One region of the Ochrobactrum quorumnocens genome, then DNA from elsewhere that is predicted to be linked to it. Evidence: riboswitches for the same ligand, from Rfam matches in the RefSeq annotation. Region 1 holds a riboswitch; each other region holds the start of a gene.
The links. A riboswitch is a leader RNA that binds a small molecule or an ion and turns the genes downstream of it on or off. The one in region 1 is predicted to bind thiamine pyrophosphate.

Region 1 (10,074 bases):
CGCCAGCGTATCATCCAGATTGAGGCTTTCACGCTTCTGATCAAGTTCGGCCATTTCGAGATTGACACCAAGGCGCAAAGTGCCTGAGTCTGGTTGAAGCTTGCCAGTAAGCATTGACAAAAGTGTGGTCTTGCCTGCCCCGTTAGGACCAACAAGCCCGATCCGGTCACCGCGTTGAACACGAGTCGAAAAATCTCGGACCAGTACGCGCTCATCATAAGCTTTGTTGAGCTTTTTCGCTTCAATGACAAGCTTGCCGGATTCCTTGGAATCGCTTGCTGCCAGAACAGCATTGCCTTGCGCCTTGCGATGATTGCGAAACTCCGACCGCATCGAATGCAGCTCACCAAGACGACGCACGTTGCGCTTGCGGCGAGCCGTCACGCCATAGCGCAACCAATGCTCTTCGCGTGCGATCTGGCGGCCAAGCTTGTGCAGATCGCGTTCTTCCTCTTCCAGAACCTTGTCACGCCATTCCTCAAAATGCGCAAAGCCCTGATCGATGCGACGGGTAATGCCGCGATCAAGCCACACAGTCGAACGGCTGACATTTTCAAGAAAGCGACGGTCATGCGAGATCAACACGATAGCCGAACGGATCTGACGCAGTTCGTCTTCCAGCCATTCAATGGTATTGAGATCGAGATGGTTTGTCGGCTCATCAAGCAACAGCACATCAGGCTGCGGCGCGATCACGCGTGCAAGGGCTGCACGGCGCGCCTCACCACCAGACAGATGATCGGGTTTTTCTTCGCCAGTAAGGCCCAGATGCTCAAGAAGATAGGTTACGCGATGCGGATCATCTGCCGGTCCAAGCCCGGCTTCGACATATGCACGTACATTGGGAAAACCATCAAGGTCCGGCACCTGCGGCAGATAACGAACCGTCGCGCCCGGATGCTTGAACACTTCGCCCGAGGTCGGCTCGACCATATTGGCCGCGATTTTGAGCAAAGTGGACTTGCCTGAACCGTTGCGGCCGACCAGCGCGATGCGGTCGCCCTCACTCACAGAAAGGGCAGCTTCCTCCAAAAGCGGTGTGCCGCCAAAGGTGAGCTTGATCTGGTCGAGGCGAAGAAGCGGAGGTGCCATGGTTCTCTTTGAAAAAAGCGGTTGAAAATTCCGCCCTGCTTGTCGGGGACAAAAGCCGTTCTGTCAAATGGAACCGTCAAAAAACAAACAGGCCGGGTTTCCCCGGCCTGTTTTTAAACTTTGATCCCGCTAAACGGACCAACCCGTCTTAGTTACAAGGTGCTTCGTAAACGCGACCGTAATTATCGCGGTAACGACAATACTGAACATTGTTACGGGTTGTCGCAGCACCGAGAAGCGTACCGCCGACAGCACCAATGGCAGCCCCGGTCAAAGCACCACGACCATTGCCACCGATTGCGCCGCCTGCGAGCGCACCAAGAGCTGCACCACCGACACCATAACCGGCAGTACGTTGTTCACCCGTCGTGCATGCTGCTGTTGAGAACGCAAGCGCACCGACGATTGCAATCATGGAAAGACGTGACTTCATGAAACAATCTCCTACTAGAGTTACACCAACACCGACTTTGCGTCCCCAACTTCGGCGTAAAGCAGATCATACCCGCTTGACCCATTTACAATACGTTTCACCTGTCAGCGTCAAGCAGTTTCAATTTTTAAGGTTAGCAGCTGCCCTGAAAATGAGCCTCCTCACTCAAGTTCGCTACAAGTATCGCAAGACCTGAACGCGCTGAAACGCAAAGAGTTCCACGCACAATATTGGAGACAGTCCACGATGAACCAAACGGCAAGGTCACATTGTCTAACGGCCACTCGGCATTTGTGATTGTAAGCCCTTCAACGGTGCAGAAATTCACAACGCTAAAAGATGTGCCGTCGGGTAAATCATAAACATAGTCTCCTGCGACCAATGGCCATGCTTCCTCCGCTCCGCTGGACAGAAGAATGTCTCTGCCTTTTGCGACTTGCGCGGTTGCCATAGTCAGATGCAGCAAGGTGTGATCGGTACGCGAGCCACCAAAAGCACCGCAGAGAATGACCTTACTCGCTCCACGCTCAAAGGCTTCCTCAAGCGCAAGCTCACCATCCGTCATATCCTTGGCAGCGGGAAAGGTTCTTTGCGGCACATGCGCATATTTCTCTTTCAATGCGTCGGAGGTTGAATCGAAATCTCCCAACCAAAGTTCGGGCTCAACCCCAAGGGCTTCCGCGTGGCGCATCCCGCCGTCCGCAGCAAGAACTCGCGCGCCAGCTATCTGCCGTTTCAAGCGTTCCGTGACGACGAGATCGCCGCCGAGAAGAATAACAAATGTGCTCATAAATCGCTCATAACACGCGTTAATTCTACCCGGAAGCCTGCATGTTGATGCGGAAGCATCCCTTGCCCTTCTCTTTGCAAGGCTCTATTGTCGGCCCTGCTCTAACGGGGTGCCATTCAACCATTGAATAGCTGAGAAGCCGTACTCCGGCTAACCCGCTGAACCTGATCCGGCTTATACCGGCGGAGGGATTAGATGCTGCCCGATTTATCGATAACGGCGCTCAATCCTTTAAGTAAAAGAAAGGACCTGCCGTTATGCGGCTTTTATCTCTGCTGACCTTATCGCTCTCTGCAGCTTTTGCCTTTGCACCGGCTGCTCAGGCAAAAAACAAGCTCACAATCTATACCTATGACAGTTTCGTTTCCGAATGGGGTCCCGGCCCCAAGGTGAAGGAAAACTTCGAGAAGGAATGCGATTGCGAGCTGGAATGGATCGCATCGGCTGATGGCGTCGCCCTTCTCAATCGCCTGAAGCTGGAAGGCGGCAACACAAAAGCCGACATCGTGCTTGGTCTAGACACGAACCTCACAACAGAAGCACGTGCCACGGGCTATTTCGCGCCAAGCGGTATTGATCTGTCCAATGTCAAAGTGCCGGGTGACTTCAAGGACGATGTTTTTGTACCTTATGACTATGGCTACTTCGCTATCGTCTATGATTCCGAGAAACTGCCCAACCCACCGCAAAGCCTGAAGGAACTGGTCGACGGTGATCCGTCGCAGAAAATCGTCATTCAGGACCCGCGGACTTCAACACCCGGCCTTGGCATTCTACTGTGGATCAAATCAGTCTATGGCGATCAGGCCGATGAAGCTTGGGAAAAGCTGCAAAAGCGCATCCTGACGGTGACGCCGGGCTGGTCGGAAGCCTATGGTCTTTTCACCAAGGGCGAAGCACCAATGGTGCTCTCCTATACGACATCGCCTGCCTATCACATGGTCGCGGAAAACACCGAACGCTATAAGGCGCTGGCCTATCCAGAAGGCAACTACCTGCAGATCGAGCTGGCGGCACAGACAACCACTGGTGCCAAGAACCCGCTGGCACAGAAATTTCTTGCCTTCATGACCGGCCCCGGCTTTCAGGATGTAATCCCGGAAACCAACTGGATGTTCCCGGCTGGCAAAACTTCCACTCCCCTTCCTGACGCTTTCGACAAGTTGCCAAAGCCTGAAAAGACACTTCTGATCCCTGCTGATGAGGTTGCAAAGAACCGCAAGGCTTGGGTCGACGAATGGCTTAAAGCCTCCAGCAAATGAACAACCCGCTGACCATCAGCCGCGCAAGACAAACGCCTGCGATGAAACCACTTGCAGGCATATTAGCGCTTGGCTTTCTGGCGGTTCTGGTCGGCGGATCTCTCCTTGCTCTGGCGATGGAGGCCAGTGGTTTTAACACGGATGTCTATTTCGACAGCTACCTACTCAGGGTTGCCCGGTTCACCGTTCTGCAGGCGGCAGCATCGAGCCTTCTATCAGTGCTGTTTGCAATTCCTGTGGCGCGCGCGCTGTATTCGGAAACAAGCTTTCCGGGACGTGGTCTGATTCTGCGTCTGTTCGCGCTGCCGTTGGCGCTGCCAGCCCTTGTGACTGTGCTGGGTATCACCAGCATTTATGGGCGCAATGGATTTATCGCGCAGCTTTCGCAATCGGCAGGCTACCCGGTTTCTCCCGATGTTTACGGCATCACCGGCATTCTGATTGCGCATGTGTTTTTCAATATGCCGCTGGCGGTCAGGCTCATTCTTGCCGCTTATGAAACGATCCCCGCTGATTACTCGAAACTTTCCTCGCAGCTTGGTATGCGCAGCACACCGCGCTTCCGTTTCATCGAATGGCCGGTCATTCGCCGCAACCTGCCAGGCATGATCGGCCTCATATTTATGCTCTGTGTCACCAGTTTTACCACTGTGCTGACGCTTGGCGGCGGCCCTCGCGCAACAACGCTTGAAGTCGCCATCTACCAAAGCCTGCATTTCGACTTTGATCCGGCACGAGCCGTAGCCCTCACCCTGGCACAACTCGCGCTCACACTGGCGATCTTGCTGGGATTGCGCCTGACTGGACGGCCGTCAGAAGAGGGTTTCACCCTAGCGGCGACAGCCAGACGCTATGGCACCCCATCCAAGCGAGAACGGGTTTTCAATATTTTCGCCATCGCTATCGGCTTTCTTTATGTGGCGCTGCCCGTTTCAGGCGTTGTCATTTCAGGCCTCGCGGCCGATCTCATACGCTTGTTAAGCGAATGGACCGTATGGCGCGCTATCTCTACCAGCATCGCACTTGGTTTTTCTGCCGCCCTTCTTTCCGTCATTCTCTCGCTCTCACTGGTAATCGCGCGTGAGGCGACACGCAGCATACGTCTTGCCAATCTCTTCGACACTGGCGCCAGCCTCATATTGGTGATGCCGCCCATCGTTTTGGGTGCAGGCTGGTTCATTCTGCTACGCCATTTCACCGACCCATTCGTTATGGCCCCCTTCATGGTCGTAACGGTCAACGCCGCCATGGCAATGCCATTCGCAGTACGGCTACTCAGGCCGGCATGGGACACATCGGCGGCGCGCCATAACCGACTTTGCGCACAGCTTGGAATCACAGGCTTTAACCGGTTGAGACTTATCGATTGGCCGTCCATCCGCAGACCATTCGGAATGGCTTTTGCCTTTGCCATGGCACTGTCTCTCGGCGATCTCGGCACTATCGCCCTGTTCGGCAGCGACGCATTGCTAACTCTGCCCTATCTTCTGTTCCAACGCATGGGCAGCTATCGCACATTCGACGCAGCAGGCCTTGCGCTTATCCTCGGCCTGCTGTGTCTTGGTCTGATGATTATTGCAGACCGCGCCGCAGCCCGAAAGGAAACGTCCCGTCCATGAATGCCCAGCCGCCTAAAGCCAATCTGGCTGATATCTGCTTTCAGGATGTGCGTTTCAGCTATGGCGAAACCACTATGAATTTCGATGCGACAGTGCCGGGCGGTGTCATCGCAGCGATTGTCGGCCCCAGTGGCTCGGGTAAATCCACTTTTCTCAATCTCATTGCCGGGTTCGAAACACCACAGTCTGGGAAAATTCTGATCGGCACGACAGACGTCACCCGCCTGCCGCCAGCATCTCGACCTGTCTCGATGGTGTTTCAGGAAAACAATCTCTTCGCCCATCTGACGGTCGAACAGAATGTCGGACTTGGGCGTTCGCCCGATCTAAAACTCAGTCAAATGGACCGCGAAACCGTTGCTAACGCTCTTGCCCGCGTCGGCCTTCGAGGGAAAGAACAGCGTAAACCTGAAGCGCTTTCCGGTGGCGAACGTCAGCGCGTGGCGATAGCGCGTGCACTGGTGCGCGAGCGACCCGTGCTTTTGCTTGATGAGGCTTTCGCTTCATTGGGACCGGCGTTGCGTCATCAGATGCTTGATCTTGTGCGTGAACTGCAACACGAAAACGCCATGACCGTGTTGATGGTCACCCATACTCCTGAAGATGCCATCTATCTCGATGCATTGTTGCTGTTTCTCGACAGCGGACAGATTTCCGCTCAGGGGCCCGCACGCGAGTTGCTATCACCATCTGGACCGGAAGCATTGAAACGCTATATCGGTGAACAGGCAAAAATTTAGAGTGCCCCTGCGATTCAAACGCAGCAGGAAACACTCCTAATGTTACGGTTGTGGACATATTTTGTTCGCAATCAGCTTGAAGAACGGCTTAGAACGCTGATCTGCTTCTTGTAGGATATTCAGTCTGTAGCTAGATTTGCGCCAAGATATCGACGCTGATTCAATTGCGAGGGTAAAATACTGATCCGTCAACAGACCCGTGCCCGGGCCTCCCTGTGTCTTCCAGTCTCTCTGCCAGAACGGATGCAGCGCAATTGGCGGAAACCAGCCATCGGTCTTGGCTTGCTTGCTCTTGCTTTGATTTCAGGCTGTCAGTCGATCAATTCAAGCAAGGATCTTGGCCTTCAGCCATCCTCAAATCCGGTAACGGTTGAAAACGTCACCCGCAACGACCGTCTGGCACAGATCGGCGCGCAGCAGCACCCACGCATCCTTGCCACCTATGGCGGCGAATACAAGGATCAGAGGCTTGAGCGCATGGTTGCCAAGATCGTTGGCAATCTGACGACAGTTTCCGACAAGCCGGATCAGACCTATCGCATCACTATTCTTGATAGTCCTAATATCAATGCCTTCGCACTGCCCGGCGGCTTTCTTTATGTAACGCGCGGCTTGCTGGCGCTTGCCAATGATTCCTCGGAAGTCGCAGCTGTTATCGCCCACGAAATGGGCCATGTTGTTGCTAATCACGGTATCCTTCGTCAGGAGAAGGAAGCCGAAACGGCAATTGCCGGACGTGTCGCGACGGAAGTCCTGCATAATGAGAGCGCAAGCCGGGAAGCTACCATTCGCGGCAAACTGCGCCTAGCGCAATTCTCACGCAATCAGGAACTGCAGGCCGACGCCATTGGCATCAAGATGATCGGTGAAGCGGGCTACGATCCCTTTGCATCCGCGCGCTTCCTGCAGTCGATGGAAGCCTATACGGACTTCCGATCGGTTTCTGGCGCAACGGATGCAAGCCTAGATTTCCTCGCAAGCCACCCTGCCACCCCGCAGCGCATTCAGCTTGCGCTCGGACATGCACGCCGTATTGGTGCGCCCGGAGTTGGCACGACAGACCGCGATTCCTTCCTCAACGGGATTGATGGCCTGCTTTATGGCGACTCGCCCAATGAAGGCTATGTTCGGGAGCAGACCTTCATTCATCCAAAACTGGGCGTGACCTTCACCGCACCAGAAGGCTTCACGATCGACAATTCGGCCAATGCCGTTATGGCAAGCGGTCCGGGTGAAGTGGCGATCCGTTTTGACGGCGCATCTTTGCCTTCAGGTTCAAGCCTCACCGATTATATCAAATCGGGCTGGGTAACAGGTCTTGACGAAAGCTCGATCCGTCCGATCACCATCAATGGCCTGCCTGCCGCAACCGCGCGCGCAAGCGCCGACCGCTGGCAGTTCGACATTGTGGTAATTGGCGCAAACAATAAGGTTTATCGCTTCCTCACCGCAGCGCCGAAGGGCAGCAATACCTTGCTTCCCGCATCGCAAACCGTCACGCAATCCTTCCGCTTGCTGTCACCAGCCGAACAGGAGGCGATCAAGCCTTTGCGCATCCGCGTCGTTACTGTGAAGCCGGGCGATACGATGGCGAGCCTTTCCGCACGCATGCAAGGCACAACCCGCAAGCTTGAATTGTTCCGTTTGCTCAATGCGATGTCTGCTGGCGCGACGGTGTCGGTTGGTGATCGGGTAAAGCTCATTAGCGAATAAGGATGCCCCAGAAGTGGAAATCTGTATCAGTGCATTGCTTGCCGGAAAGATCGCTCCATTGGGAGAACGACAGGCACCGAGCGGCATTGATAAGAAGCCCGTTTCTGGCCGCGTAAGGCTTCTTCGTGACGGTCTTGAATGCGATGAGCAAGGCGACAGAAAAGTGCATGGCGGCCCAGAAAAGGCCGTCCATCACTATCCACACGATCATTATGCCGATTGGCGTAAGGATGTAGGTGACAATCCTCGTCTTGATGCATCTGGCGCTTTTGGCGAGAATATTTCCACGACCGGACTGACCGAGCACAATGTTGCAGTCGGTGATCGCTTTCGCATTGGTACAGCGCTGGTGGAAGTGTCGCAAGGCCGACAGCCTTGCTGGAAACTCAATGCACGTTTTGATGTACCGGGTATGGCCGTGCGGGTTCAAAAAACCGGACGCACCGGCTGGTATTATCGTGTTCTTGAAGAAGGGGTCATTGCTGAGAGCGATGCGATGCTGCTCGTCGAGCGGCTATCACCAGAATGGACGCTGCAACGGATCTGGCATCTGCTTTACGTCGATATGCTCAACTATGATCAGCTTACTGAGATGGCTCAGATCCCACACCTTGCAGACGGCTGGAAGCGTTATGCTGTCCGCCGTCTCGAAAATCGCAAGGTAGAAGACTGGTCGCCCCGGCTTAAAGGCAATTAGAACATCGCCAAAAAGTCCGAAGTAGTTTTGCGTAGGATCGCTCCAGGAAAAACTTTAAGCCTGATAGGCGGCCATTTCGTGCTGATCCAATAGGGCAAGCTTGAGCTTTTCCATAGCCCGGCTCTCAATTTGCCTGACACGCTCTTTCGAAATGCCGAGCTTTTCGCCCAAGGCTTCCAATGTCACACCGTCATCATCAAGCCGACGCTCCCGGATAATGTGCAACTCACGCTCGTTCAGCGCATGAAGGGCTGTGTGAAGCCAGCTTACCCGGCGCTCCATGTCGATGGTGCTTTCCACCACCTCATCCTGCAATGGATGATCATCGACAAGAAAATCCATGCGGCTGGATCCACCGGATTCATCGCTGTTCACCGAAGCCGAGAGCGAACTGTCTGACCCAGAGAGCCTGCTATCCATGAATTCGACATCGCTTGCAGAAACACCAAGCTGAGTGGAAATCTGGCTATAGATTTCCGCCTTGCTCATCGTCTCATCTTCCTGAGCAAGCTTGGAGCGCAGACGACGAAGATTAAAAAATAGCGACTTTTGTGCAGAACTTGTGCCGCCGCGGACAATAGACCAGTTGCGCAGAATGTAATCCTGCATCGAAGCGCGTATCCACCACGACGCATAAGTCGAAAAGCGCACATCTCGTTCAGGGTCAAAGCGCGCAGCCGCTTCGAGCAAACCCACATACCCTTCCTGAATGAGATCGCTCATTGGCAACTTGAACTTACGGAAGCGCCCGGCCATGGAAATCACCAATCGCATATGCGACGCGGTGATACGATGAAGTGCTTCCTGATCTTTGTTTTCTTTCCAGCGAATGGCCAGCGCGCGTTCTTCTTCGCGCTCCAGATAAGGAGCGGACATTGCGTTGCGGATCATTGACTGGGGAGAAGAGGCGGCAGCTGGTGGCATGTTGCGCGCCGCCATTGGCAAACGCACTGCTGGAACGGTGGAGGAACGGCTCGTGGATGACGTCTTCATCTGGTTCTCCTGTTCTGACTGCGAGGCTTTCAAAAAAATTGGAAGCGCAAGACAAAAGATATTCCAGCTCTGCGAAGAACAATTGAATGAACGTCACGTATTCGTTCAAAATGCCTTTTACAGACCTGCTCTGAGGCCAGACTGATACGCCGCAAAACAAACCCGTTTACGAACTGGTGCTGCTTAACAACGCGGCAAGAACCTTCCGGTTCCATTTACGCACTATAAATCTTTGACATTGCAGGAAAATAGAGCACTTGAGCCAAAAGTCCAAAGCGGCTTTAGATAAGACCCCATTGAAAAATAGGTATCTTAGAAGCACACAACTTGGTCTGTTCTAATTCAGATAAATAAAAAGCCCGGCAGAACCGGGCTTTTTAGAGAACAATGCGAGCGTTTATTACGCTGCTTCGACTTCATCGCCGTCAGCATCACCTTCCGCATCAGCATCAGCCTTGGTGCGTTTCGGGCTCTTGGCGAGATTTGCTTCGATAAGACGAACAGCTTCCGTGTCAGAAAGCTTGTTCACGGCAGCGATTTCGCGCGCCATACGGTCGAGGGCTGCTTCATAAAGCTGACGCTCGGAATAAGACTGTTCAGGCTGATTTTCAGCGCGATGCAGATCGCGAACGACTTCAGAAATCATGATGAGGTCGCCGGAATTGATCTTTGCATCATATTCCTGCGCACGGCGCGACCACATGGTACGTTTCACGCGCGCACGGCCTTGAACGA
Region 2 (10,074 bases), on a different replicon from region 1:
CTCGTCGCTATTGGCCTTGGTATTCCCCTTGGTGTCATTATGGCTGTGCGCCGCGGACGTGCTGAGTCAAAAGCCATTATGGGATTTGTGCTTGCGGGCCAATCCATGCCGACATTCTGGAGCGCGATACTGATGATCATGGTCTTTGCGGTCTGGCTCGGGTGGCTGCCTCCCTCTGGTGCGCGTGATTGGCCAAGCCTCATCATGCCGTCCGTGGCACTCGGCCTCCTCTCCATGGCGACATTTGCGCGTGTGGCCCGTACAGCCGTTCTTGATGAACTCGAAAAAGACTACGTACGCACCGCTCACGCGAAGGGCGTGCCGATAACGCGCATCGTCATTCGCCATTTGTTGCGCAACGCGTCTATCCCAGTTGTCACCGTTGCAGCACTTGAGATTGCCAATCTTCTGGCCGGTGCTGTGATCGTCGAGACCGTCTTCGCATGGCCCGGTTTGGGGCAATTGACCGTTCAAGCAATTGCCGCACGCGATTTCATGGTGGTGCAGGGCGTTGTTCTGCTGGGCGCGATTACTGCGATTGCGCTCAATCTTGTCGCCGACGTGCTTTACAGCATTATCGATCCGCGCATTCGTATGGGAGGTCAGTCATGACATCCCTCACCTCCTCGTCATCCCGGGCACTCGCAAAATGGTCTAAGAAGCTGCCGCTATCGGTTTCACCATTTATCGCGATATTGATCGTTCTGATCCTGATAGCGATATTCGCGCCATTTTTCGCACCCATGGACCCCAACAAGCAAAACCTGCTTGCGCGCCTCAAGGCTCCCGGCTTTGAGAGCCGTGGCATTGTCTATTATCTCGGCTCTGATGAGCTGGGGCGCGATGTTTTAAGCCGCCTGATTTACGGCGCTCGTATTTCGTTGTTGGTTGCTATTTCCTCGGTCGTTCTTTCTGGAATCTTGGGAAGCGTCCTTGGTATGGTTGCAGCCTTTTATCGCGGCTGGACCGAAACTATCATCATGCGGCTGGTCGATATGGTCCTGTCGGTCCCGGCCATTCTTCTGGCAATCATCACTGTTGCCATTCTCGGACCAAGTCTTGCCAATGTCGTCATCGTTCTGGCCTTCACCCGCTGGCCACGCTATGCGCGCGTTGCCTATGGGCAGACGCTTTCTGTGGCCAATATGCCTTATGTCCGCCTGTCACGTTTCATGGGAGCCGGATGGCTGCGCCTTTTATGGCGACATATTCTGCCAAATATCGCAGGCGCGCTTATTGTCGTTGCCACGCTTGAATTCGGGCTGATGGTGTTGTTTGAGGCCGGATTGTCCTTTCTTGGGCTGGGCGTGCAGCCACCAACCGCGAGCTGGGGGGCGATGCTTTCAACCGGACGCAACTATGTAGCTTCCGCATGGTGGATCGCGACATTTCCGGGCGTCGCTTTGTTCCTGCTCGTCCTCTCCATCAACCTTATCGGCGACCATATCCGCGACCGGCTCGACCCGCGCGGCAGATAGGAGTTTTATTCGTGAATTTCGAGAATGAATTCAAAGGCAAAAAAGTTATCGTAACGGGCGCTGGCGGCATCATCGGCGGATGGATTGCCACCGCTTTTGCGCAGGAAGGCGCAATCCTTTGCCTTACCGATCAGGATCAGACAAAGCTTGATGAGCGCATTGCGGAACTTCCCGGCGAAGGCCATTTCGGCATTGTCTCAGACCTTATCGATGCAGCTTCTATCACCAGCTTTGCGGACGCGGTTGCCACATGCTGGGGCGCGCCAGATATTCTCGTCAACAACGCAGGCATATATCCGTCAGGCTTCCTGCTCGACATTTCGCTCGAAGACTGGGACCGCATTATGGGTGTCAATCTGCGCGCTCCATTCCTGCTGTCTCAGCTTTTCGCGAAACAGATGATCAATACGGAAACCGCAGGTTCAATCGTCAATATCTCGTCAGGTGCAGCACGCAAAATGCGCACCACGGTCGTCCCCTATTGCACCTCCAAAACCGCGCTCGACCGCCTGACAAAAGGCTTCGCACTTGAGCTTGCCGAATATGGTATTCGCGTTAATGTGGTCGAACCCGGCTTTGCGGCCGGAAGCGATGTCAGCGCTCTGTCTGATGAACACATAAAGACCGTCACTTCTTCGATACCGCTTGGGCGTGGTTCCTCCGCTCCTGATGTCGCATCCGCAGTTCTTTATGCCACATCATCGGCAGCCGCTTATGTCACCGGCGCTACACTGACTGTAGATGGCGGCAACTCCATCGGTTCGCTTGCCGTATTTCAGCAAAAGAAGAAGGCGCTATGACCGAAAGGCTAAACGTCAAATCGCCCTGGCCCAACTATCAGTGGCCATCTGGAAAGCAGTCAGCAACGCTTCTATCCGTCGATGTGGACGCGCAGGTGCCGTTCATGTGGGCGCATCGCGATGGCCTTCCCGATCGGCTGGCAACGCTCGAAATCCGTAACTTCGGGCCGCGCACCGGGCTTTATCGGCTGATTGACCTATTCGCACGCTATCACGTAAAAGCCAGTTTCTATGTCCCCGGATTGACTGCCGAAACCAACCCGGAAATCCTGCCAGCCCTCATTGAAGCCGGGCATGAGGTAGGCCTTCATGGCTATTTTCATGAGATCGTCGCCGATGTGTCGGATGCAGAATTCACCGGTGCGCTTGAAGCAAGTATAGAGCTGTTCGTCAAACAAACCGGCAAGTCGCCAGTCGGCTTTCGGTCACCCGCATGGGAAATCACGCCGCATATGCTGCGCGAGATCAAGCGTGTGGGATTGGCTTATGACTCCTCACTATCCGGCTTCGATCATCCCTACGAGATCGGCGGCATCACTGAAATCCCCGTTCAATGGGCAATTGACGACGCGATTTTCTTCAAGTTTGAGGGTGGCGGACGGGACAAGTGGCCGCTTCAATCCGGGCAGGCGATATTGCATGACTGGATTTCAGAGTGGCGCACACTGCACCGTTTTGGTGGGTTGTTTACGCTGACCGTACATGACTGGATTTCGGGTCGGGCACAGCGCATCGCCATTTTGGAAGAACTGCTGGACAACATCACCAGCCAAAAAGACACATGGGTCGCAACGGCGGCGGAGATTGCTGCCCACCATGCTTCATCCGTCAATGTAGGGCGCTTTGCTGTCGAAGCGAAAACACCCGCCCCTATCGGCAACCGCAGATTTGGACAGACGAATGGCTGAAAACTGGGCTATCCAGAAAAAGCAAACCTTAAGCGACGGCGGCATAATCGCCTGTCAGAACTGGCTTGCCGCTGAAGCGGGCGCAGCGGTCTTGCGCCGTGGCGGCAACGCAATGGATGCGGCAGTCACGACGGCACTTGTCTTGAGTGTGGTGGAACCTTGGCTTTCCGGTGTCGGCGGTGGCGGTTTTCTCCTGCGTGCTGGTGGCAAAGACGGAAAAGTGGATGCGCTTGATTTCAACGTAGTGTCTCCGCGCCGCCTTGACCCGGATGACTATCCATTGGCACCCGGCAGCGATGGGGACTGGTTCAACTGGCCCAAAGTTGTCGAAGACCGAAATCTCATAGGTTACAGCTCCATATGTGTGCCGGGCGCAATCGCTGGTCTCGCATCTGCGCTGGAACGCTTTGGCTCGATCAGCTTCGCCGATGCGCTGCAGCCCGCAATCGACCATGCCCGGAATGGGCTACAAATTGACTGGTTCACCACGCTTTGCCTCGCTATCGACACCGAAGGACTGAGCCGTTTTCCTGCATCAAGTGCGCTGTTTCTTGACAATGGCCGTGCACCGCGCGTCCCCGAAATAGGCTCGCCGCGTAGCATTCCGATGCCGAAAAAAGCTGCCATGCTGGAGAGACTGGCCCTGGCCGGCGCACGCGACTTCTATGAGGGTGAAATCGCCAAAAAGCTGATTGCAGATTTGCGCGCTGGCGGTAGCCACATCGACAAAGACGATCTGCGCGAGTTCCAGCCTGAGTGGAAAAAGCCGCTCACTGTTGATTATCGCGGTACCATTGTTCACGCTATGCCGGGACTTTCCGGTGGGCCAACCCTCGCGCGCGTTCTCGAGGAACTCGGCAGGACATTGCCGAACGAAGACGCACGTTCCGGAAAAACCGCGCTCGCCTTTGCGCGAGCCATCCGCCGTGCATCTGAAGAACGACTTCGCACACTCGGCCATGGCAGCAGTGGCGAAAGCTGTACGACACACGTCAGCGTTGTTGATCGTGATGGAACCATGGTTTCGCTTACCAACACGCTGTTGTCGCGCTTCGGCTCGAAAGTCGTTGCGCCCTCGCTCGATCTTCTCATGAACAACGGCATGATGTGGTTCGACCCTCGACCGGGGCAGCCAAACTCCATTGCGGCCGGCGTGAAACCGCTTGCAAATATGTGCCCAATTATTGCGAACAAAAGCGGCCTGCCATATATAGCCCTTGGCGCTGCAGGTGGACGTCAGATCATGCCAGCAATCGCGCAGTTATTGTCCTATATCCATGCTTTCGGCATGTCGCCTGAAGAAGCATTTCATGCGCCACGCATCGATGCAAGTGGCGTAAAGCTGCGCGTCAGCGAACGTGCGCAGCCCGATGTCGCATCGCGTTTGAGCGAAGAGTTTCCGGTCGAAATCATCGCCGACACGCTTTATCCGGTGAACTTCTCCATCCCCTCTGTAGTGATGCTCGAAGATGCCCACAATATCGGAATGGCTCATCCCTACCATCCATGGGCAGCGGTACGCACGGAGGCAGAATGACAAACCCTGTGCTTATAGTCGATGAGCTTGTCGTTCATATTGCAGGCCAACCGGTGGTGGATGGAGTCAGCTTTCAGGTCAATGAAAGCGAAATCCTGTCTGTTGTGGGCGAGTCCGGCTGCGGAAAATCGCTGACAGCCTTCTCCGTCATGGGACTGTTGCCTAAGGTCGCAAACATTGCATCGGGGCGCATTATGTTCGGCGAGCATGATCTTGTCGATACATCCGAAAAGACCAAGCGCAACTTACGTGGCAATGATCTCGCGATGATCTTTCAGGAGCCGGTCGCATCGCTCAATCCCCTGATGAAAATCGGTCGGCAGATCGAGGAAAGCCTTGTTGTTCATCGCAATTTGAGCGGAAAGAAAGCCCGTCACGCTGCCATTGCCATGCTTGAGGAAGTGGGAATTCCAGAACCTGAAATTCGCTTTGGGCAATACCCTTTCGAGCTTTCCGGTGGGATGTGCCAGCGTGCAATGATCGCCATGGCCTTGATCTGCCGTCCTCGCCTTCTGATCGCCGATGAACCGACAACGGCGCTCGACGTGACTATTCAGGCGCAAATACTCGATCTCATGAAAAAGCTTCGCGATGAGACCGGGACGGCAATCCTGCTCATCACGCACGATATGGGCGTCGTCGCCGATATGGCCGACCGCGTGGCAGTGATGTATGCAGGTCGCGTCATTGAGCAGGCGCCGGTCGATGCGATCTTCTCTGGCCAAGAGCATCCTTATACAAGGCTGTTGCTCTCAACCATTCCACGTCTGGAAGGCGAACCGAAAACCTATCTACCAACTATCGAAGGCATTGTGCCTGACATCGGCTCATGGCCTGATGGTTGCCGCTTCGCGCCCCGCTGCCCGATCTCGGAAGATCAATGCAGGAAGCATGTACCGCCGCTTTCAGCGCGCATCGATATTGGTGCTGCGGCTTGCTGGCGTTCGCAACAAGTGGGATCACTGGTATGAGCGACATGCTGCTTTCCGTTAAAAATCTTAAAGTTCATTATCCCATTCGTGGCGGTCTTCTGGGACGAGCCGTCAAGTTTGTAAAAGCAGTTGATGGCGTCGATCTTGAGATTGGCCGTGGGGAAAGTGTGGCACTGGTCGGCGAATCCGGCTGTGGTAAATCCACGCTTGGCACGGCAATCCTCGGGATGACCAGAGCGACATCCGGCAATATCAGCTTCGATGGCAAGCCAGTCATGCATGGTCTGTCCGAAACAATACGCGGACTTTCACGTGATATTCAGATCGTGTTTCAGGATCCTGCCTCGGCACTCAATCCAAAGCTGACAATCGGAGAAAGCATCGCTGAGCCGCTCGCTATCCACAATATCGGCACAGCGTCCGAACGCAGTGCGCGTGTGGCAGAACTGCTCAAGCTTGTCGGCCTGCATCCAGAACATGCAGTGAGAAGGCCAAGTGCATTTTCAGGCGGGCAGAGACAGCGCATCGTGATCGCCAGAGCGATGGCACTCAACCCCAAGCTCATGATTTTGGATGAACCAGTTTCAGCGCTCGATGTTTCGATCCGCTCGCAAATACTCAACCTGCTGCTCGATCTTCAACGACAATTCGGACTATCCTATCTGTTCATCAGTCACGACCTATCGGTCGTTCGGCATTTCGCGGATCGTGTAGCGGTCATGTATCTTGGACGGATCGTCGAAACAGGCAAAACCTCCGAGGTCTTCAACCGGCCAGAACATCCTTATACGGAGGCTTTGATATCGGCCATTCCACTGCCTGACCCTGTGGCCCAGCGGCAACGTAAACGCATCGTTTTACGTGGCGACCTACCGAGCCCTGCCAATCCACCAAAGGGCTGTGGCTTTTCCACACGATGCCCTATTGCCATTGCTGAATGCCATCAAATCCCGCCAATCCTCGTTGAACGAAGCGCAACTCGTCGGCTAGCTTGCTATGTTCGTGCAGCATGAAACACGCCTCCTGCCAAGGCGGTGCAAAACCCTTGCGGTGCATATAAGAACCCTTGCAATTTAAACATGAGTACAATAGTAAATTTTTCGCAACGCAGGGCTCGACATGACCGTATTGAAGCTGATCTGCTTGTCATCGATTATTTCCGTCAGAAATATGGCATCTGGCAGAAGGGCGGCGAGATTGATCGCGAAACAAATCTGCGTACTACATCTATGTATGAGATATTAAGACGCAGAAAGCTTAAACTTGTAGAATCTAATAAGGCCGACTGACTGGCGTATCATCAAGCGACGATTTCAATTTGGTTGTATGTAACTCATCGACTCCCCGATGGCTCGACATTGGCGAGAGTCTCGATTAAGATTTTTGACTCCAAGGGGTGTCCCGCAAGGGGCTGAGATACGGCTGGCAAGCGCAGCGCCGTGACCCTTCGAACCTGATCCGGATCATGCCGGCGAAGGGATGGGGAAGTTTAAGCCAGCCTTTTGCCGGTCTCACTGCGAGACCGTATAATGCCAAACTCAAGTGGTCTCGCTGCCAGCAAAAAGGTAGCTTTATGACCAAGCATTTCTCTCAAATATTAAAACAAGAAAGCGAACCATTATGGACGCAGGCGGTTGAGCATTCTTTCGTCAAAGAGCTCTGTGCAGGCACTCTTTCGGATGCATCTATGGCATCCTATCTGGTTCAGGACCATCGTTTTCTAGACAGCTTCCTCACTTTGCTGGGCGCAGCAATGGCCACAGCCGACACGTTTGAGGCGCGGCTGCGCTATGGACGTTTCGCCGGCATGGTCTCAGGAGAAGAAAACACCTATTTTCTTCGCGCTTTCACAGCACTCAATGTAAGCGAAGAACAACGCGCAAATATCCCCGATACCGAACCGACCATCGGGTTCAAAGCAATCATGCGTGAAGCCGCTGACACGCGCTCCTATGGTGCAATACTCTCGGTTCTCAACGTTGCTGAAGGTCTTTATCTCGATTGGGCATCCCGCGCGCAATCGCCACGTCCTGAAAATTTCGTTCATGCAGAATGGATCACACTACATGATAATCCTTCTTTCCAAGAGTTTGTAAGCTTTCTCCAAGCCGAACTGGATCGGATTGGCCCGGCGCAATCTGATATATGTCACAACTTCTTCCAGCGTGCGGTCCGTCTCGAATTTGAATTTTTCGAGGTCAATTATCGCTTGCGCAAATGATAACAATAATGCGGCGGGCAAAGCCCGCCGCTACATTTTCGCCTTAGCCTGACAAATTTAGTTCTTCACAGTATCTTCGAGAAAGAAGCGTCCGAGCGGGTTCTGGTAGAAATTCTCAATGTTCTTGCCCGTGACATTGATATAAGGGCTGTAATAGAGGTCGATCCAGTTGACGTCGTCCTTCGCCATTTTCTGGAGATCGATATACATCGCTTCGCGCTTCTTCGGATCAAGCTCCAGACGCGCTGCTGCAACGAGGTCTTTTACCTTCTCATTATTGTATCGGGTCATGTAATTCATATTGGTATCGTGACCCAAAACGAATGTGGTCTTCTGGTCAGGATCAAGAACATCATTGGTCCAGTACATGACAGAGATATCGTAATCACCCGCAATCAACATATCCCAGCTCTGGCTGGGATCGACTTTCTGGAGATTAACGGTGACGCCTGCCTTCTGAAGCTGTTGTTGTAGAAGAACTGCGATCTGTTCGTCCGTTTCGTTGCCAGCATTGACGATATAATTGAGCGACAAGTCCGATGCGCCAGCATCGGCCAGCATCTGCTTGGCCTTTTCCGGATCATACGGACGCTTGAGATTATCCGCGTAATGATACAGAGCACCCTTCGGTATGTAGGAATTCGCAACCTGACCAATACCGAATGTCACGGTATCGACAATCGACTGCTTATCGATAGCCATGTCCAGCGCCTGACGGACTTCCTTTTTCGCAAGTGCACCGTGCTCATGATTGATCAACAGATGATCTTCGCGTGTGGACGTATCTTCATGGACCTTCAAATTTGGGTCTTTTTTCAACTCGGCCACACGAGAGAACGGTACGAAGATCGCGGCATCCAGCTGACCTGCCTGCACGTTGAGCATCCGCGTATTATCGTCGGGGACCGAAATCCACTCGACACCATCAAGCTTGACGCGATCCGCCTCCCAGAAATTCGGATTCTTTTTCAGAATAACACGATCACCACGACGCCATTCGTCCACCACAAACGCGCCCGACGCCACTGGCTTTTCCGCGTAACCATCCTCGCCCAATTCCTCTACTCCCTTTTTAGAAAGAACCGAGACATTGGGGAGCGCTAGCGTGGACAGAAATGGTGCCGACGGCGTTTTCAATTTAACGACCAGTGTATGCGTATCTGCAGCTTCTGCAGTGTTCACGACCTTATAAGAGTCACTCCACAGAGAAGCTGGATTGTCACGAATACGCAGAAGTGAGAAAGCAGCGTCTTCGGCAGTAATCGGTGATCCATCCGAGAACTTCGCATCGCGCAGCTTGAACGTATAAGTGAGACCGTCATCCGAAATCATCCAACTTTCAGCAAGACCGGGCTCAAGTTTCGTGCCTGTCTTGTCGACCCGCACCAACACATCATAGACGTTTGAGAACACCCAGTTGTCGATGTTCTGTGCGGTCTTGATTGGATCGAAAGTGGAGGAGTCCTCGCGTCGTCCGATTGTCAAAACACCCGCCGCTTCGGCAAGTGCTGCACCAAATGTCATGCTCGTCATGACGGTGACGAGACCGATCTTCATCCATTTTTTAAGCATGTGTATTTCCCCTTATATTTTTTGGTTAGTCGTGCATCGTTTTCGATGCTTGTTCAGGATGCTTCAGCAAGAATTCTCTCTTCAAACAGCGATTTCGTGGGGTCAATATCGGGTATCGCGCTGATGAGTGCCGCCGTATAAGCCTCTTTCGGATGCGCAAACACCTCGGCGCTTAATCCCTCTTCAACGATCTCGCCATGATACATAACGACCACGCGCTCACAGAGATTGCGCACGACAGCCAGATCATGGGCGATGAAAAGCAAGGTCAGCTGCATCTTGCTTTTGAGCTCGCGAAACAAATCAACGATCTGTGCCTGAATGGTGACGTCGAGTGCTGCGATACACTCGTCGGCGATGATCATTTTTGGCTCCACTGCCAAAGCGCGCGCTATACCGGCGCGCTGACATTGTCCGCCGCTCAGGCTGCGTGGCTTGCGCGCGGCAAAGCTTTGATCTAGCCCAACGAGATCCAGCAGCTCGGCAATGCGCTGAGGTATATTCTTGGCGTCGACCTTGCCTTGTACCCGCAGCACTTCGGCTAAGGTTTCACCAACCGTCATGCGCGGATTGAGCGAATTGAACGGGTCCTGAAATACCATGGCCGCATCACGACGCAGTGCCGC
Region 3 (10,074 bases), 800 kb from region 1:
CCGCAGGCATATCGGGAGCTGCTTTAAAGGTCACGTCAGCGCGTTCAGTTGCAAGATTGACCAGCACCTTGTCAACGCCCGGCACCTTCGCCACGGCTTTTTCAATGGACGAAACACAGGAAGCGCAACTCATGCCCTCAACGGGAATGGCAAAACTTGTGGCTTCCGGTTTGACTGGCTTGTTCATGGCAATCCCTTTCAGCCCCTGTTTTGAGGAGCGATATTACGAGTTGCACAATAATTAACCCTTCCCACCGTTGGAAGGTCAAGCCTTAATATGGAATGATTTTCAGACTGCCATTTCGTTCTGCGGTTGCATCGTCGCGAGGATCGATCCGCAGCGGGTCTGAATGAATTCCGGCACGTCAGCTGCAGGCATCGGGCGCCCCATGAGGAAGCCCTGCACCTCACCGAAATTCTGTTTACGCAGACATTCGAGCTGTTGCGTTGTCTCCACACCTTCGGCGGTCGTAACAATCTTGAATCCTGCTCCAAGCGTCGCAACAGCCTGAATAATCGCCAGATCGCGGGTGTCTATTTCAATACCGGAAACGAAGCTTCGGTCGACCTTGATCTTGTCGAAAGGAAAAGAGCGCAGATAACTCAGCGATGAATAACCGGTGCCAAAATCATCCATGGCAATGCGGACGCCCAATCGGCGCAACTCGAACAGCAACTCCGTATTGTGCTTGCTGTTTTGCAGAAAGACGGATTCCGTAATTTCCAACTCAAGACGATCCGGCGAAAGCCGGGCTGCATGTAATGCATCCTTCACAGAATCAAGCAACGTGCACTGATTGAACTGGACTGGAGAAAGATTGACCGAGACCTTGATGTCCTCGGGCCATGAAGCTGCCTCCCGACATGCCTCACAAAGAACCCAATCACCAATCGGCCCGATCAGTCCTGCTTCTTCGGCAATCGGAATAAATTCGACCGGAGACACCAGCCCCAATACGGGATGATACCAACGCAGCAAGGCTTCAAAGCCGGATATGCGCCCGGATTCCAAATTGAAGATCGGCTGATAATGCAACTCAAACTGCTGTGCAGCCAAAGCCAGACGCAGGTCGGTCGTCATCGCATGGCGTTTCTCAACGGCAAGGCGCAGGGAATGCTGATAAAAGCAGAAAGTCCGCCTTCCATCTGCCTTGGCCGCATAAAGCGCAAGGTCGACATTTCGCATCAGCACATCAGGATCGTCACCGTGCATAGGAGCCTGTGCAATGCCGATGCTACAGGTCACAAATTCAGAGATGTCACCAAGATCGAACGGCTCCTGGAATGCCGAAAGGAGGCGATCTGCGAACATGGCGATCTGTTCAACCGTATTGCAGTGATAAATGATGGCGAATTCATCGCCACCAAGCCGCGCGATGAACTGATCACTGATGATGTTTTTAAGACGAACTGCGACTTGCTGGAGAAGCAGATCACCAATCTGATGACCTCTGCTGTCATTGATGTTCTTGAAATGATCAATGTCGAGATAAAACAGCGCGAATGCAGGCGCGCACTCTCTCTGTTTCAACACCCCGGTAATGTGCTGCGAGAAATAGGCACGGTTTGGTAAATCCGTCAGACTGTCATGCATGGCGACATGAGCCATACGTTCCTCAATCTGTCGCCGCTCCGTCGTATCTTCTATCATACCAATGAGATAACGCGGCTGATCACCCTCAATAGGAGGGATCGAGCGCTTGATAATACGCATGCGGCGCGGCTTGCCATCGGCGCAACGGATATCACGTTCGACTGTCAAAACACTGCCGCGGCGCATAGCCAGACGGTCCTGCTGGGTCAGAAGCTTTGCTTCCTCCGCAGGAAAGATTTCTGCATCAATCGAACCAATAACCCGATCAATATCGTGCCCGCTGATGCTGGACGCTGCCTGATTGTAGAGGAGGTAACGCCCCCGATCCTTCATGTCCTTAACGAACACGCCAAGCGGCAAGTTATTGACGAGACTGTCGAGAAGCGACTGGGCATGATTTGCCTGCCGGTTGGCCTCTTCCAGCTCGGTAATATCCTGCACAATTGCAAGAATGGCTTGCTTACCGTCAAAGATAACCTGACGCCCATAAGTCAGAACATCGATGGTCTGACCGTTGGCGTTCAGGTGCTGCCAGCGCTCAGGACGTTCCAGATCGCTCCGGTCGCGCACGGCAGCAAACATTCTGTCGCGTTCGGTCTGTGGGCGGATGTCCAGCACTGTCATGCCGGGTATTTCGTCAACGGAATAACCATAGAGCCCATGGGCTGCTTCATTCATGACAATGAAGTGCAGCGTGTCAGGATCATAGACCCACATTGGTGTCGGATGGGTTGTAAAAAGAATGCGGAAATCTTCTTCGGAGGTACGCACCATGGCACCATCCGAGCGAGCCTGACCGGCTTCCCGCTTCCTCATCATTGTCCCCTCATCAGACATATCCTGACTGGATGTTCTCTGTTCTCGTGTCTGGAGAATCAGACCAAACTGTCTGTAGCAGGACGAAACAATCCCGTGGATAGCTTACTGCGTATAATTTTAACAAATTATATATAAATTATCGGAATCGCTAAATTAGCACCTTTGATTTTGATATTCAGAGAGCTTTGCTCTGTCTCTTGACCGGCCTGCTGTTCCGGCCTATGCCTTAAAGCACAAAATTCGTTGGGGTGCCTTCCAAGCAATATCAAGAAAAGTGCTTAGCGCTTTTCTGCCCGATATTGCGACACAAAAGGCTGAGAGACGCTGATCGCGTTAACCCATTGAACCTGATCCGGGTAATACCTGCGTAGGGAACGGAGTTTGACGCGTCGCGGCCGAGGGAGTTCCCTCATCGGAGTTCAGGCTCCCAACAGGTTCATGACGTCTCATTTTTCCGTTCGGAATGAGAGACGACATGATGGACCAAAAAAACAGTTTCTCCCGAACCACATCAAGCTGCATTGCGGCGCCCGTGCCCATATGCGTAACTATTGCTGGCTCTGACAGCAGTGGGGGCGCGGGCATTCAGGCTGATCTCAAAACCTTCTCGGCACTTGGTGTCTATGGTGCAAGCGTCATTGCCGCCATCACAGTGCAGAATACCCGCGCCGTAACCGCGGTGCATGATGTGCCGCCGGAAATTGTCGCTGGCCAGATCGAGGCGGTTTTCAGCGATCTCAATGTCGCCGCAGTCAAAATCGGCATGGTGTCGGTGCCTAAGACTATTCAGGCAATCGCGTTTGGCCTTGAGCATTTTTCCGGCCCTATCGTGCTCGATCCGGTGATGATCGCCAAATCAGGTGATCGTTTATTGAGTGAAGACGCTATTTCGATCCTGCGCGAAAAGCTGATCCCCCTTGCCGCCCTTTTGACCCCCAACAGGCCCGAAGCTGCCTGCCTTCTCGACGCACCAACGGCAGTGACTGACGACGAGGCAGAGGAACAAGGTCGCGCCTTGCTCAAGCTTGGTGCAAAGGCTGTCTTGATGAAAGGCGGACATGCGGAAGGGGCAATTTGCACCGATCTTTTGATCCGCAGTGACCAGCCAACAATTCGGCTTGAAGCACCCCGCATTTACACCGCCAACACGCATGGAACGGGCTGCACGTTGTCCTCCGCGATTGCAGCAGGACTTGGCAAAGACCTCTCGCTTGAACACGCTCTTCGAGAGGCGCACACCTATCTGCAAGCCGCGATCCGGAACGCAGACAAGCTTAAGGTTGGTCACGGACATGGCCCTGTGCATCACTTTCATGCCCTCTGGAATACAGATATCAGGGAGCAGGTATGATGCGGGTTACGATCATCGGCGCAGGCGTGGCGGGCCTTGCCACTGCCGCCGAATTTACCGATCAAGGCCATGCAGTTACCATCATTGCACGCAGTCCGAAAATCGGCAGTGATTGTTGCTCGTGGCTTGCTGGCGGAATGCTTGCACCATGGTGCGAAGGCGAAAGCGCTGAAGAGCCGGTCGTTCGTCTCGGACAGGAGGCCATTGGCTGGTGGGAACGCCAGGTATCTGGCGTCAAACGCGAGGGAACACTCGTGCTTTCGCATCTGCGGGATACCACAGAATTGCGCCGCTTTGCCCGTCGAACGGATGCTTTCGATATTATTGATCAAGCACGCATCGATGCTCTGGAACCCGATCTTGCAGGCCGTTTCCGACAGGGATTGTTCTTCGCGCAGGAAGGACACCTTGACCCACGCAAGACGCTGATCGAACTGGCAGACCGGCTGCAGAAAAAAGGCGTGGTCTTTCATCTTGGAACGGATGCACAAGAGACATCTCTCGACGCGGATATCATAGTCGATGCGCGTGGCCTTGCCGCCCGCGACGTGCTGACCGAACTTCGTGGTGTGAAGGGCGAAATGCTGGTGGTCCGCTCACGCGACATCAACCTCACCCGTCCTGTGCGCCTCCTGCATCCACGCATCCCGCTTTACATCGTACCGCGCGGCGATGGTGTTCATATGATCGGCGCGACCATGATCGAAAGCGATGAGCGCAGTGGGATCAGCGTGCGCTCGACGCTGGAAATGTTGAGCGCGGCTTATGCTTTGCACCCTGCGTTCGGCGAGGCGGAAATTCTCGAAACCGGCGTCGATGCCCGCCCGGCCTTCCCCGATAACCTGCCGCGTGTAAGCAGGCGCGGCAAAACCATTTATGTCAACGGGTTGTACCGGCACGGCTTTCTGCTGTCACCGGCGGTCGCACGTATGGCCGTTGCAGCAGCAACGCAGCCGGAAGAAAGACCTGAACTTTTGGAGGAACTTTCATGACCATCGTTCTCAATGGCGAGGTCGTAGAGACGACTGCGGCCACTCTTGCAGCTTTGCTGACAGAAATCGAACTCGACGAGGCTGTGGTGGCAACGGCACTCAATGGTGAGTTCATCGCGGGTGACGAGCGCGAAACGACTACAATTTCTACTGGCGACCGCATCGAAGTTCTCGCTCCGATGCAAGGAGGTTAAGTTGCTGGAGTTTTATGGAAAAACGTTTGAAAGCCGTCTGTTGCTTGGCACAGCACTTTACCCTTCACCGGCCATTCTAGCGGACAGCGTCCGTTCATCAAAGACGGAAATCGTGACTGTTTCGCTCAGGCGCGAAAGCGGTGACATGCGTGCAGGTCAGGATTTCTGGAAACTTATCAAGCAGATGGACGTGTCTGTCCTGCCCAACACCGCTGGCTGTCACACGCCACGCGAAGCGGTCACTACGGCCAGGATGGCACGTGAAGTCTTCGGCACCAATTGGATCAAACTCGAAGTCATCGGCGATCATGACACGCTGCAGCCTGACCCTTTCGGGCTGGTGGAAGCAGCACGCATCCTTTGCGATGACGGCTTTGATGTTTTTCCCTACATGAATGACGATCTGGTGGTGGCCGAAAAGCTGCTCGAAGCTGGTTGCAAAGTGCTCATGCCATGGGGCGCACCCATCGGTTCGGGGCGCGGGTTGAACAATCCTTATGCGCTCAGAACCATGCGCGCGCATTTTCCCGACGTTCCGCTGGTGGTGGATGCAGGCATCGGCGTGCCTTCACATGCAGCGCACGCAATGGAGCTTGGTTATGACGCGGTGCTGATCAACACCGCCGTCGCCAAGGCTGGTGACCCCACCGCAATGGCCTGCGCTTTCGCACTTGCCGTTGAAGCCGGGCGCCTCGCCTATGAAGCCGATCCGATCGACGCGCGCGATATGGCCGCCCCCTCCACTCCCCTTATCGGAAAGGCATTTTTGTAATGGCCCTCGATCCGTTCTACCCGATCTTTGACAGTGCAGACTGGATCAAACGCATGGTGCCACTTGGCATCAAGCTGGTGCAGTTGCGTATCAAGGATAAGGATGATGCAGAACTGCGCACAGAAATCCGTGCAGCACGTGACATTTGCAAAGCACATGACTGCCAGCTCATCGTCAACGACTACTGGAAGCTGGCGATAGAGGAAGGCTGCGATTTCATACATCTTGGTCAGGAAGATCTCGATGACGCCGATCTCGATGCAATCCGTGCGGGCGGCGTAAAGCTCGGTATTTCCAGCCATGATGAAGCAGAACTCGATCGCGCAATGGCGCTTGAGCCTGCCTATATCGCGCTCGGTCCTGTCTATCCGACCATTCTCAAAAAGATGAAATGGCACGAACAGGGACTGGACCGCGTGCGGGAATGGAAGACAGCCCTCGGTAACATTCCACTCGTTGGCATCGGCGGCATGAATGTCGACCGCGCGCCTGGCGTCTTTAAGGCGGGCGCCGACATTGTTTCAGTCGTCACCGACATCACCTTCAATCCCGATCCGGAAGCCCGCGTGCGGCAATGGATCGAAATTACCCGTGCTTACGTAATTTAGTTTCTGGAGGAAACATTGAAAAAGCTGATTTTTGCTGCGCTTTTCAGCGCCACGGCTTCGCTTGCCCTGATGTCACCTCAGCCGGCACACGCCAACGATAAATTCAAGCTCATTCTGGACTGGTATGTGAACCCTGACCATGGGCCTATCATCGTGGCTGACAAGCTCGGTTACTTCAAGGATGCAGGACTTGATGTAGACATCGTGGCACCAGCGGACGCTTCCGTGCCACCCAAAATGGTTGCGGCCGGGCAGGCTGATCTCGCAATTTCCTATCAGCAGCAGGTGCATCTCGATGTGCATGCCGATATTCCGCTGATCCGTGTCGGCACGTTGGTGGATTCCCCGCTCAACTGCCTGATGGTGCGCGATGATGGTTCGGTCAATTCAATCGCCGATCTCAAGGGCAAGAAGATAGGTTTCTCGGTTGCGGGTGTTGAAGAGACAGTGCTCGGCACAATTCTCAAAAAACACGACATTCAGCTTTCAGATGTTGAACTCATCAATGTGAACTTCTCGCTCGCACCATCGCTCATGTCGAAGCAGGTTGATGCGGTGATGGGCGCTTATCGCAATGTCGAACTCAACCAGATGGCGGTTGAAGGTGTTGCGGGCAAGTGTTTCTTCGTCGAGGAAGAAGGTGTGCCAGTCTATGACGAGCTGGTTTATGTCGCCAACTCCAACAAGCTTGATGCCGCCGAAAAAGACAAGATTTCGCGCTTTCTCTCTGCCACGGAAAAGGCAGCGCAATACATCGTCAATCACCCGGAGCAGAGCTATGAGGTGTTTGCGTCCTACAGTTCTGAACTCAAAGACGAGCTGAACCAGCGCGCCTGGAAAGATACCGTCGCCCGTTTCTCACGCTCCCCTGCCAGCCTCGATTATGGACGCTGGAGCCGCTACGAAACCTACCTCAAAGAAAACGGCCTCGTGCCTTCGATCCTGCCTGTCGAGAAATTTGCCATCGACATCAATGCTGAAGGGAGCAAATGATGAGCGTGCCACAGCCGCATTATTCGTCAGAATTATTCACCCGTCTGCGGGCAGCAACCCTTGAGGACTGGAAGCCTTATATCGATCATGAATTTGTACGTGGGCTTGGCGATGGTACGTTGCCCAAGTCAGCTTTCCTGCACTATCTCAGACAGGATTATGTCTATCTGCATCATTATGCCCGTGCCTTTGCGCTTGGTGTCGTGAAGGCAGGCAGCTTGCAGGAAACGCGGCTTTGCGCGGAAATCATGCATGGGCTGGCGGTTACGGAACTGCCGCTGCATGTCGGCATCTGCGCGCGCGAAGGCATCAGCGAAGACGATCTTTACAACACCCGCGAAGAGCCGGAAAATTTGGCCTATACGCGCTATGTGCTGGATTGCGGACAGGCGGGCGACTTCCTTGATCTGCTGACCGCCCTTGTGCCTTGCGCACATGGTTATGGTGAAATCGGGATCAACCTTGCCGCAACGGCAAAGGCTGGCACACCTTATCAGGAGTGGATCGACACCTATGCCGGGGCTGATTATCAGGACATGTGCCATACGGTCGGCAAGCTTTTTGATCAGGCCGCCAAAGATCGCATTGGCACTGATTTCGAGAACAGTCCGCGCTGGCCAAAGCTCTGCCAGATTTTTGCAATCGCCAGCAGGCTTGAAGCGAATTTCTGGAGCATGGGGCTAAAAGCAAAGTGACGAGCGTGGTTTCTCGCTCCCGTAAAAAACGCATCGCCGACGGGTTTCTGTCGGCGTTTGCAGTGCTCGGATTGTGGCAGGCAGTGGTGAGCATCTGGCAAATGCCACGCTTCATTTTGCCCGGTCCACTTGATGTGGTTCTCTCCCTCCTCACCAATGCGCAGCTGATCGCGGATAATGCCATCGTGACATTTGGCGAAGTACTGGGTGGGCTTTTTCTTGGCTGTGCCATTGGTGTGCTGACCGCAATTGGCCTGATGATGTCGCCGCTTGCTCAACGGCTTGTCATGCCCGTGATGGTGTTCAGTCAGGCCATCCCTGTATTTGCACTTGCCCCGATCCTCACCCTCTGGCTCGGATACGGCCCGGCATCCAAAATTGCCGTCACCATTCTAATGATCTTTTTCCCGGTCGTTTCCACCTTTTTGGATGGAATGCAGCGCACCGATCAAACCCTTATCAACGCGGCGGAAAATCTCGGCGCCAAACGGATGCATATTCTGTTTCGCGTTCGCATACCCGCGGCCTTCCCTTCGCTTGCTTCAGGCTTGAGCTTGGCGGCAGTCTACGCGCCAATCGGTGCCGTTGTGGGCGAATGGGTCGGCGCATCGAAAGGTCTTGGCTATCTTATGTTACTTGCCAATGGGCGCGCCAAGGTCGATCTCATGTTCGCCAGCCTGTTTGTGCTGGCAGCCTTCACAATGCTGCTGCATGCAACCATTTCGCATTTCTCGCGCAAGCTCGCGGCTTGGCCACGAAAGGTATAAAGCGCGATGTGCTTTAAAGCATTTCCAAACGCAAAAGCGGTTCCCGCTTTTGCGTTTGGAAATGCGTAAAAACAAATAGTTACAGCAGCTTCAATGATTCAATATTAACTGGAACCGCTGTAAGTCTTTGCTCTACGCATGTCTTAGCCTCAAAACCGTTCCAACTTTTGGGAGACATTCTGGTCTGACATTTTTGCCACACTCAATAGGTTGAAAGCAAAATTCCGCATTTTGCCACTTGGCAAAAACATTTGCTCATTTATTGTGCAGACATCTGAAACACTGGCAAGAGGTATGAGATGCGTGTCTATCCATTTCCGTCGGTGCCCGGTGTTAACGCGGGCGCTTCCAAGCTTTAAGTCTTTGGCCCGTGCTGCAGGCTAAGGCCTGACCGCCCTCCCTAAAAGGGCACATTCCTAAAAACTTCCCAATTTGCCGCAGCCCTTCCGGCTGCTTGTTTTATCTTCGTTTCACGCTTTGTCCGACGCAAAACCGCTTCGCACTTTTGCTGGAAATGCTTTTAAAGGAACCAGAATCCGCCGTTTTGCGGGCTGGTATTATTCATATGACTCGGTTTCGTATAGATTTCCGGGGACCTGCGTTCCGCAATGTCCTTGGCTACACTTTCAGCCACTGGCGAAGTCAGCCCGTGCGGCTGTCGCTGATGATTATCGGCATGCTGCTTGCAACAGCCGCAGATGTTTTGACTCCGCTCTATTCAGGGCGACTGGTCGATGCGCTTTCGCTTAGCGGCGACAATGCATGGAACGCCGCAATCGAGGCCCTGATCGTCCTGCTTGTGCTGGGCGCAGTAGCGCTCATAACACGCCAGCTGACCTTCTATGTCATCACAGACTTCACACTGAAGATCATGAGTGACATGGCAGCAAGCTCGTTCCGCAGGCTGCAACGGTTTTCAACCGATTGGCACGCCAATGCTTTTGCGGGATCAACGGTGCGCAAGGTTTCGCGCGCCATGTGGGCGCTTGACCTGCTCAACGACACGCTGATCGTCGCACTGCTGCCGTCAATACTGATGTTGCTCGGTTCGGTTGCTTTGCTTTCGTGGTACTGGCCGATGATGGGCTTGCTGGTTGCTATCGGCTCGGTGCTTTTCATCGTGTGCACGATCGTGATTTCGCTGGGCTTTGTTGCACCTGCAGCAACGCTCGCTAACAGCTGGGACACACGCATGGGCGGCGCTTTGGCCGATGCCATTTCGTGCAATGCAGTCGTTAAGGCTTTCGGTGCTGAAAGTCGTGAAGATGCGCGTCTTGCAAAGGTTGTCA

Region 2: another riboswitch for thiamine pyrophosphate. It lies ahead of CES85_RS04430 (TenA family protein); the one in region 1 lies ahead of thiB (thiamine ABC transporter substrate binding subunit).
Region 3: another riboswitch for thiamine pyrophosphate. It lies ahead of thiD (bifunctional hydroxymethylpyrimidine kinase/phosphomethylpyrimidine kinase); the one in region 1 lies ahead of thiB (thiamine ABC transporter substrate binding subunit).

Annotation. Positions count from the first base shown of each region.
Region 1 is NZ_CP022604.1:2,011,579-2,021,652, forward strand. It holds gene CES85_RS19295 (ABC-F family ATP-binding cassette domain-containing protein) at 1-1,092, opposite strand, end outside; gene CES85_RS19300 (YMGG-like glycine zipper-containing protein) at 1,241-1,525, opposite strand; gene CES85_RS19305 (thiamine diphosphokinase) at 1,659-2,315, opposite strand; TPP riboswitch at 2,411-2,523, shown strand; gene thiB (thiamine ABC transporter substrate binding subunit) at 2,573-3,577, shown strand; gene thiP (thiamine/thiamine pyrophosphate ABC transporter permease ThiP) at 3,586-5,196, shown strand; gene thiQ (thiamine ABC transporter ATP-binding protein) at 5,193-5,936, shown strand; gene cdlP (cell division protease CdlP) at 6,180-7,649, shown strand; gene CES85_RS19330 (MOSC domain-containing protein) at 7,663-8,346, shown strand; gene CES85_RS19335 (RNA polymerase factor sigma-32) at 8,401-9,339, opposite strand; gene CES85_RS19340 (CarD family transcriptional regulator) at 9,740-10,074, opposite strand, start outside.
Region 2 is NZ_CP022603.1:925,892-935,965, forward strand. It holds gene CES85_RS04390 (ABC transporter permease) at 1-612, shown strand, start outside; gene CES85_RS04395 (ABC transporter permease) at 609-1,478, shown strand; gene CES85_RS04400 (SDR family NAD(P)-dependent oxidoreductase) at 1,490-2,278, shown strand; gene CES85_RS04405 (polysaccharide deacetylase family protein) at 2,275-3,186, shown strand; gene CES85_RS04410 (gamma-glutamyltransferase family protein) at 3,179-4,723, shown strand; gene CES85_RS04415 (ABC transporter ATP-binding protein) at 4,720-5,694, shown strand; gene CES85_RS04420 (ABC transporter ATP-binding protein) at 5,691-6,668, shown strand; gene CES85_RS04425 (hypothetical protein) at 6,735-6,944, shown strand; TPP riboswitch at 7,038-7,152, shown strand; gene CES85_RS04430 (TenA family protein) at 7,229-7,876, shown strand; gene CES85_RS04435 (ABC transporter substrate-binding protein) at 7,934-9,448, opposite strand; gene CES85_RS04440 (dipeptide ABC transporter ATP-binding protein) at 9,502-10,074, opposite strand, start outside.
Region 3 is NZ_CP022604.1:230,103-240,176, reverse strand. It holds gene CES85_RS10575 (heavy metal translocating P-type ATPase) at 1-187, opposite strand, end outside; gene CES85_RS10570 (putative bifunctional diguanylate cyclase/phosphodiesterase) at 290-2,410, opposite strand; TPP riboswitch at 2,648-2,804, shown strand; gene thiD (bifunctional hydroxymethylpyrimidine kinase/phosphomethylpyrimidine kinase) at 2,892-3,764, shown strand; gene thiO (glycine oxidase ThiO) at 3,764-4,756, shown strand; gene thiS (sulfur carrier protein ThiS) at 4,753-4,950, shown strand; gene CES85_RS10550 (thiazole synthase) at 4,952-5,722, shown strand; gene CES85_RS10545 (thiamine phosphate synthase) at 5,722-6,330, shown strand; gene CES85_RS10540 (ABC transporter substrate-binding protein) at 6,346-7,323, shown strand; gene tenA (thiaminase II) at 7,323-8,018, shown strand; gene CES85_RS10530 (ABC transporter permease) at 8,015-8,785, shown strand; gene CES85_RS10525 (ABC transporter ATP-binding protein) at 9,351-10,074, shown strand, end outside.